2 regions of the Ornithinibacillus salinisoli genome follow, and region 2 is predicted to be linked to the other one. Evidence: riboswitches for the same ligand, from Rfam matches in the RefSeq annotation. Region 2 holds a riboswitch; the other holds the start of a gene.

Region 1 (4,221 bases), on a different contig from region 2:
CATCAATCATAGATCGGTGTAATAACCTGAAATCCGCCGGATCTAACGATGTGCTACGATCACATAAATTGTCCAGATAATCACTAATTGTTTGGTATGCCACGATAAACGTAACAGCTTCTTTCTGTTTACTTCCCGCTAACAGTGAAAAGACTGCCCCACCCTGACAGTGAAATCGTTTGGAAGCAATACTTGATAAAGCCTGATTTCTTAATTCTTCATTTGGTATATTTTCAGCCCGTTTCGTCCAATAATCTAACTCACGATCTACTACTGGAAATATATTACGATATACTTGTACCATTAATGAAAATGAAGTTTTTGGAACTTGCTTACTCAATCTGCTTCCTCCGTTCCTCATTAGAACCCTAAATTTGCTATACTAATTATATCATCATATTTTATAGGAGGATGCAAATTAAAATGCTACATCATTATAAGAATATTAACCCATCTATTCATAAATCCGCTTTCATCGCAAAAAATGCCGTTGTTGTTGGAGATGTCAGTATTGGGGAAGAATCTAGCATTTGGTTCCAAACCGTTATCAGAGGTGATGTTGCCCCTACCAAAATTGGTAAGCGAGTGAGTGTACAAGATTTATCCATGCTACACCAAAGTCCAAACAACCCTTTAATTGTAGAGGATGATGTAACCATCGGCCATCAAGTGACACTGCATTCGGCAATCATCCGCAAGAAGGCATTAATTGGGATGGGGTCTATTATATTAGACGGTGCAGAAATTGGGGAAAGTGCCTTTATTGGTGCAGGGAGTTTAGTTCCCCCTGGTAAAAAAATCCCTCCGCATACATTAGCAATTGGGCGGCCAGCAAAAGTTGTTCGAGAATTAACGGAGGAAGATTATCAAGAAATGGAGCGCGTACGCCAATCTTATGTGGAAAAGGGTCAGTATTATAAACTCCATACAGATCTCGGTATCAAATAAACAAAACGTCACGACTATTCATAGACTAGTCGTGACATTTTATTATTGGATTAATTCAAGTAATGCTTCAACCTTATCTGTCTTCTCCCACGGAAATTCAATATCCGTTCTTCCAAAATGCCCGTATGCAGCAGTTTCTTTATAAATCGGTTTTTGTAAATCAAGCATTTTTATAATTCCTGCTGGTCGTAAATCAAATAACTCGCGAACAGCATTCACTAGTTCCTCTTCGCTAACCTTTCCTGAACCAAAAGTATTGATAGAAATCGATACCGGCTCCGCTACACCGATGGCATAGGCTAACTGTACCTCACACGTTTTGGCTAGTTTTGCTGCAACTATATTTTTAGCTACGTAACGTGCAGCATATGCAGCAGAACGATCCACTTTTGTAGCATCCTTTCCACTAAATGCACCACCACCATGACGGGCATATCCACCATACGTATCTACAATAATCTTTCTTCCAGTTAAACCGGCATCACCTTGTGGACCACCGATTACAAAACGTCCAGTTGGGTTTATGAAATATTTAGTACTTTCATCTAAGAGATTTTTAGGCACTACTGGTTGAATCACATATTCTATGATATCTTTTTCGATTTGTTCCAGTGTAATTTCCTGGTGATGTTGGGTAGAGATGACGATTGTGTCAATTCGAATCGGCTGATCATTTTCATCATATTCTACTGTCACCTGTGTTTTCCCATCAGGACGAAGATAAGCTAACGTTTCATCTTTTCTGACATCTGACAAGCGTTTCGATAGCTTATGAGCCAGCGAGATTGGGAGTGGCATTAGCTCTTTTGTTTCATCACAAGCAAAACCAAACATTAATCCTTGGTCTCCTGCTCCTATTGCGGCTATTTCTTCCTCTTCCATCTTTCCTTGGCGTACTTCGAGTGCTGTGTTTACTCCACCAGCAATATCTGGTGATTGTTCGTCTATCGCTGTTAGCACGGCACATGTTTCTGCATCAAACCCGTATTTGGCACGTGTATAACCAATGTCTTTGATTGTTTTTCTCACAATTGCAGGAATATCCACATATGTACTTGTAGATATTTCCCCTGCTACTAGTACAAGACCTGTTGTCACAGTGGTTTCACAGGCAACTCTTGCATCGGGATCTTGCTTTAAAATTTCATCTAAAATAGCATCAGATATTTGATCACAAATTTTATCTGGATGCCCTTCTGTTACTGATTCTGATGTAAATAAACGACGATTATTAGCCATTTGGCTAAATCCTCCCTTTAAAAATTGGTACGGAACTCTTATTTAACAGTATTATATCTTAGGAACTAAAGCGTCCTGTCCGCCGTAGCTAGACGTAACCATTATGTTTTCATAATATTCCAATGATCAATATTTGTTATTAATTTCCTATCTAAACAAAAAAGCCCTTCCTGCTTACATGAGGAAAGGAGTTGTGGCCTTTCGCTCTTATTGTTCAAGGAAATGTCCTTGCATCAGGTTAGCACCTTTTCACTCCTGTGATGGTTGCTGGGCTTCATAGGGTCTGTCCCTCCGCCAACTCTGAATAAGAGAGTATCCGCTCAAGAAAAGGGTAACGAAAGATACAGGGTATGTCAACTCATTTTATCGTTGTCACCAATTAGTCAAAAAATTAATATGATAAATCTAATAATTAGTATGGACTATTATATTTAATGTGTTATACTAATAACCATGATTAGATAATATGTTTTAAGAAAGGGTACTACTTCAGCGTAATCTTGGCTTTTGCCAAGTCTTTACAATATTAAGTGTAGTTCCTCTAATACAAATAGGAAAGTTTAAACTCTCCTATCTCCCAAAATAATTTGCTCAAAAAGGCAGGTAAGGTGTGTATGAAAACTATCGAACAGTCGTCATTTGTAGAACAGATTTTGGCACGAAAAAATGTGCAACATAACTTATCCGTTCCGCAATTAGTAGAAAAGATCTTATCTAGAAAAGAAGGCGTTCTTACAGCAACTGGAGCTGTTCAAGCAACAACTGGAAAGTATACGGGACGTTCTCCCAAAGATAAGTTTATTGTACAAGACGAATCTTGCGAACAACTTATTGATTGGGGTTCTGTTAACCAACCAATTCAAGAAGAGGTCTTTGATCATTTATATCATAAGGTAGTGGAACATTTAAAAGCAAAAGATGAAATTTATGCTTTTAATGGTTTTGCAGGGGCAGATCAAAAGTATCGTTTACCAATCCAAGTAATAAATGAATATGCGTGGCACAACTTATTTGCACGCCAATTATTTATCCGTCCGACCGAAGGAGAGGCATTAGATCAGCAAGCTGGTTTTACTGTTATATCTGCGCCAAGCTTTAAAGCAAATCCTAAAACGGATGGTACAAATTCAGAAGCATTTGTGATTATCTCCTTTAAGCACCAAGTCATTCTAATCGGCGGCACAGAATATGCTGGAGAGATTAAAAAGTCAATATTTTCTATTATGAACTATCTATTGCCAAACAATAATATTTTATCTATGCACTGCTCTGCCAATGTTGGTCAAGAAGGTGATGTTGCACTATTTTTCGGGCTTTCCGGTACAGGAAAAACCACATTATCAGCAGATCCATATCGCCGTTTAATCGGAGATGATGAACATGGTTGGAGTCCGAATGGCGTTTTTAATATTGAAGGTGGCTGTTATGCAAAATGCATCAATTTATCCGAGGAAAAAGAGCCACAAATTTTTCATGCGATTCGGTTTGGTTCGGTGCTAGAAAATGTAATGCTGGATGAAAAATCACGGATTCCTAATTATGATGATACATCCTTAACAGAAAATACTCGAGCAGCTTACCCACTTGAAAATATTGATAATATTGTTTCCCCAAGTGTGGCTGGTCATCCTAATACGATTATTTTCTTAACAGCTGATGCATCAGGAACATTGCCACCAATAAGCAAATTATCAAAAGAACAAGCGATGTATCATTTCCTAAGTGGTTATACAAGTAAACTAGCAGGGACAGAACGTGGAGTTACAGAACCAGAAGCGACTTTTTCAACATGCTTTGGTGCTCCATTTTTACCTTTAGCCCCATCAACTTACGCTAAGATGCTTGGTGAAAAAATAGATCAATATAATTCAAATGTGTTTTTAATCAATACTGGCTGGACCGGTGGTTCTTACGGTGTTGGGGAACGTATTAAACTTTCCTATACGCGAGCAATGGTACACGCTGCTTTAGAAGGAGAACTAAATACGGTTGATAAGATTCAAGATGATATTTTTGGTTTGGAAGTACCTCTTC
Region 2 (4,221 bases):
CAGCATTACTAATGTTCTTGCAAGATTTGTCGGGTCGTTAGCAATTGTGATTTTACTGCCATCCTCTATAGCTCCTATACTGTCAAACTTATTGGAGTAAAGCCCCATTGGTGCTGTTGGTACAATGATTACTTCTGATAAATCCATGTCATTTTCTTCAGCAAATGCTTCATAGTAAATTTTGTGTTGGAAAAGGTTAACGTCAAGGTCACCATTATCAAGTGCATTGTTTGGCTGAATATAATCCGTATATTCCTGATTTTTCACTTCATAGCCCTTTTCTTCTAAAAGTGGTGCAATAGCCTTGGTTACCATATCACTATATGGACCAACTGTCGCACCAAATTGTATGGTCGTTTTTTCATCACCGCTTGCTTCTTCACCGTCTGACCCGCATGCTGCTAATACAGCAAGCAATAATACAGATAATAATACCAATATAAGTTTTTTCATTTTCTTAACACTCCTATTTTTATTTTTCCTAACGTTTATTCACAGCTTTCGCTATAAAGTCACCCAAATATTGAATAAATTGTACTAATACTATAAGAACAATAACGGTTGTAAACATCACGGTGTCATCATAACGGTAATACCCATACCTAATTGCTAAGTCACCAATACCTCCACCGCCAACTGTTCCCGCCATTGCAGAATACCCTATTAGACTAATTGCGGTAATTGTTAGCCCACTAATAAAGCCTGGCTTTGCTTCTGGGAAGATAATATCTTTAATAATCAACCACGGAGAAGCCCCTGCTGCAACTGCAGCCTCGATAACTCCTTTATCTATTTCTCGTGCAGCTGATTCTACGATTCTAGCATAGAAAGGGATAGCAGCAACGGAGAGGGAAACAGATGCTGCCAAAGGACCAGTCGTTGTATCTACTAACCATTTTGTAAAAGGTAGCAAGAAGACTAAAAGGATAATAAACGGAATCGATCGAATTAAATTAACAATGATACCAACAACTGATTTTACCCATCTATTTTCTAAAAAGAGCCCATGATCTGTCACATATAATAAGATTCCCATTGGCATACCAATCAGTAAAGCTACTAGTAAGCCAATCCCTACCATCAATAAGGTTTCGAAAAATGCTTGATTTAATTCTGGTAACAAACTAACAATACTATTTAGATACATGTTTGATCACCTCCACTTGCTTCAATCTATCTTGAAGGTAACTAATTGCTCTTTGTATCTCCACTTGTTCTCCGATAACCTCCATTATAAAAATACCTAGTGGCTTCTCCCTTATGTATTCCACTTTCCCATGAAGGATATTGCCTTTCACCTTGTGATTTTGAAGCATATCTGAGACCACTGACTCCCCTGCTTGCTCTCCTCTAAATTGTAACCTGACCAGTGTTCCAGAACAGTTTTCTAATAGCTTTGCTGGTAATTGGAAATCTAAAACCGTTTGAATAAATTCTTTCGTCAAATCCTCCTTTGGGTTTGCAAATATTTCATATGACGGTCCTTCTTCCACTACCTTTCCATCCTGCATAACTGCACAGCGATCACAAACTTCTTTTACTATTTCCATCTCGTGGGTAATAATAACAATTGTAATCCCTAGTTCATCATTAATCTTCTTCAACAACGATAGGATCGATTTTGTTGTGCTAGGATCTAATGCAGAGGTCGCTTCGTCACATAGCAAAACTTTTGGACTATTCGCTAACGCTCTTGCAATACTTACTCGTTGTTTCTGTCCACCACTTAACTGTGAAGGATATTGGTTCGCTTTATCTGCTAAACCAACTAAAGATAGTAACTCTAGCACTCTTTCTTCCCTTTTTGCTCGGTCCACCCCTGCAGCTTTCAAGGCAAAGGCGACATTTTCAAATACCGTTTTGGACGAAACTAAGTAAAACCCTTGAAATATCATACCAATGGATTGTCTAGCTTCCCGTAACCTTTTACCAGAAAGCTCCAAAAGGTCGACACCATCTACAATCACTTTTCCTGATGTAGGCCGTTCAAGTATGTTAATACATCGTAGTAAGGTGCTTTTTCCAGCTCCACTATACCCAACAATTCCGTATATTTCCCCTTTTTCAATGGACAAGGAGACATTGTCTACCCCTACAACTCTACTAGACTTTGATTCATATACCTTTTCAATACTTTCTAAGGTGATCATCGTTATCACACTCCATTAAAAAAACCCTCTTTCAATCTGAAAGAGGGCACAAAATTTTACAATAAGCCTTATCTTTCAGAATGTAATCATTCTGCAGGAGGTAGCACCACTCCATATAGGAAGGTTGCTGTGACTTCGTCGGGCCTGTTCCCTCGGTCACTCTTGATAAGTTAATTTAATTTTTCACTTTAAATGTTAGGACTTATATTAATCTTCAAAAACCAATTTGTCAATGCATTTTTATACATTAATTAAAATATTTATTTGGTAGCGTTTTCTTATGTTTACTCTAAAAAAGGTTTAATTTTGCAATTCGGTCAGCAGCTTCCACTAATCTTTCTTCACTTTCTAGTAGACCAACACGTAAATACCCTTCACCATGGGGACCGAATCCATTACCAGGTGCCGTTACGACATGCGCTTTTTCCAGTAAGAGATTTGCAAACTCTTCTGATGAATACCCCTTTGGAACTGGTAACCATGCAAAAAATGTTCCTTTAGGTGCCTCCACCTTCCATCCAATCTCATTTAATCGGTCAATAAATCGGTCTCTTCTCCCTTGATAGATTTGTACTAACTCTTCCACGGATTTTTGGTCTCCTAAAAGTGCCTCAGCAGCAGCTTTCTGAATTCCACCAAATAAACTAACGTATAAATGGTCTTGAATCAAATTAATACTTTCTATTACCGAACGATTGCCAACTGCAAAGGCAACTCTCCAGCCTGCCATGTTATAGGTTTTTGATAATGTATAAAATTCTACCCCAATTTCTTTGGCTCCTTCTGACTGTAGAAAACTCTGTGGTTTTTCTCCATCAAAACCAATCGCACCATATGCAAGATCATGTGCTACACAAATATTGTAACGATTTGCTAGTTCAACCGTCTCATCAAAGAACGCTTTTGTAGCAGTAGCTGATGTTGGGTTATTTGGGTAATTCAAAAACATTACCTTTGCTTGCTCTAAAGTTTGTTCATCCAGCATTGCATAATCCGGCAAAAAGGCATTCTCCTTCAATAAAGGCATCAAAGCTGTTTTTGCATTAGCTAAGGCAATACCAGACATATAATCCGGGTATCCAGGATCTGGCAAAAGTGCCAAATCCCCACGATTAAGCAAGCACTGACTCAACTCAACCAAACCTGTTTTAGCACCAAATAAAATAGCAACTTCTGTTTTCGGATCAATGTCAACTTCATACTCTCGTTTGTAAAACTCGGAAATAGCTTCTTTTAAGAAGAAATGCCCTTGGAATGGCGAATATTTATGGAAATCTGGGTTGGAAGCAGCCTGTTTTAATTGATCAACAATATGTGGAGGTGTTGGTAAATCAGGATTTCCTTGACCAAGATTGATAATATCATGACCTTCTTTTGCTAATGTTTGTACGTTTGAAACTAACTTAGCAAAAAACTGTTCTGGTAGTCGCTTTAATAAATCGGACTGCTCAAATTCTTGCATTGCTATCACACTCCTTAAGAACGATGAAATTCTAGTTATCTATAATAGCTACATGCTTCCGTTTTGTAAAGTTATTTTTTACCTTGACAGAAAATATATCGAGTGCAATAATTGTCACAACTATATCAAACTCTTATCAAGAGAAGGTGGAGGGAATGGCCCTATGAAGCCCGGCAACCGGTAATGTATGCATTACACGGTGCTAAATCCTGCAGTGCTACTGCAAAGATAAGAGGAAGAGCCGAGCGTATGATACCTCTTCCTTTTGGGAAGAGGTTTTTTTATTTAACGATATGGGAGGAGTCGTATATGCAAACACTAGAAGTGAAAGGTGCACCCAATCATTATGTATGTCATCAAGGCGTACTGAAAACATTACCTACTAGATTAAAAGAAAATCAGCTTACGAAGGGCATTCTTCTACATGGTAGAAAATCATGGGAAGCTGCTAAGTCCTATTTTCCTCATTTTGATATACCCGTAATGAATGTACTTTATGACGGAGAGTGCACCTATGAGGAGGTACAACGAGTAAGTGAATTTACTACTGATCATGGTGCAGATTTTGTTTTAGCAGTTGGTGGTGGAAAAATAATGGATATTGCGAAA

Evidence for each region. Region 2 has a riboswitch for S-adenosylmethionine ahead of ACFSTA_RS04280 (methionine ABC transporter ATP-binding protein). Riboswitches for the same ligand answer to the same signal wherever they lie in the genome.
Region 1: linked by a shared signal. The riboswitch ahead of metK (methionine adenosyltransferase) and the one ahead of ACFSTA_RS04280 (methionine ABC transporter ATP-binding protein) in region 2 are both predicted to bind S-adenosylmethionine.

The regions. Positions count from the first base shown of each region.
Region 1 is NZ_JBHUMI010000004.1:8,292-12,512, forward strand. Features, by position in the region: gene ACFSTA_RS02410 (tetraprenyl-beta-curcumene synthase family protein) at 1-340, opposite strand, end outside; gene ACFSTA_RS02415 (gamma carbonic anhydrase) at 424-948, shown strand; gene metK (methionine adenosyltransferase) at 991-2,187, opposite strand; SAM riboswitch class I at 2,392-2,498, opposite strand; gene pckA (phosphoenolpyruvate carboxykinase (ATP)) at 2,802-4,221, shown strand, end outside.
Region 2 is NZ_JBHUMI010000008.1:125,836-130,056, reverse strand. Features, by position in the region: gene ACFSTA_RS04290 (MetQ/NlpA family ABC transporter substrate-binding protein) at 1-453, opposite strand, end outside; gene ACFSTA_RS04285 (methionine ABC transporter permease) at 482-1,147, opposite strand; gene ACFSTA_RS04280 (methionine ABC transporter ATP-binding protein) at 1,134-2,150, opposite strand; SAM riboswitch class I at 2,216-2,322, opposite strand; gene ACFSTA_RS04275 (pyridoxal phosphate-dependent aminotransferase) at 2,440-3,612, opposite strand; SAM riboswitch class I at 3,743-3,847, shown strand; gene ACFSTA_RS04270 (iron-containing alcohol dehydrogenase family protein) at 3,922-4,221, shown strand, end outside.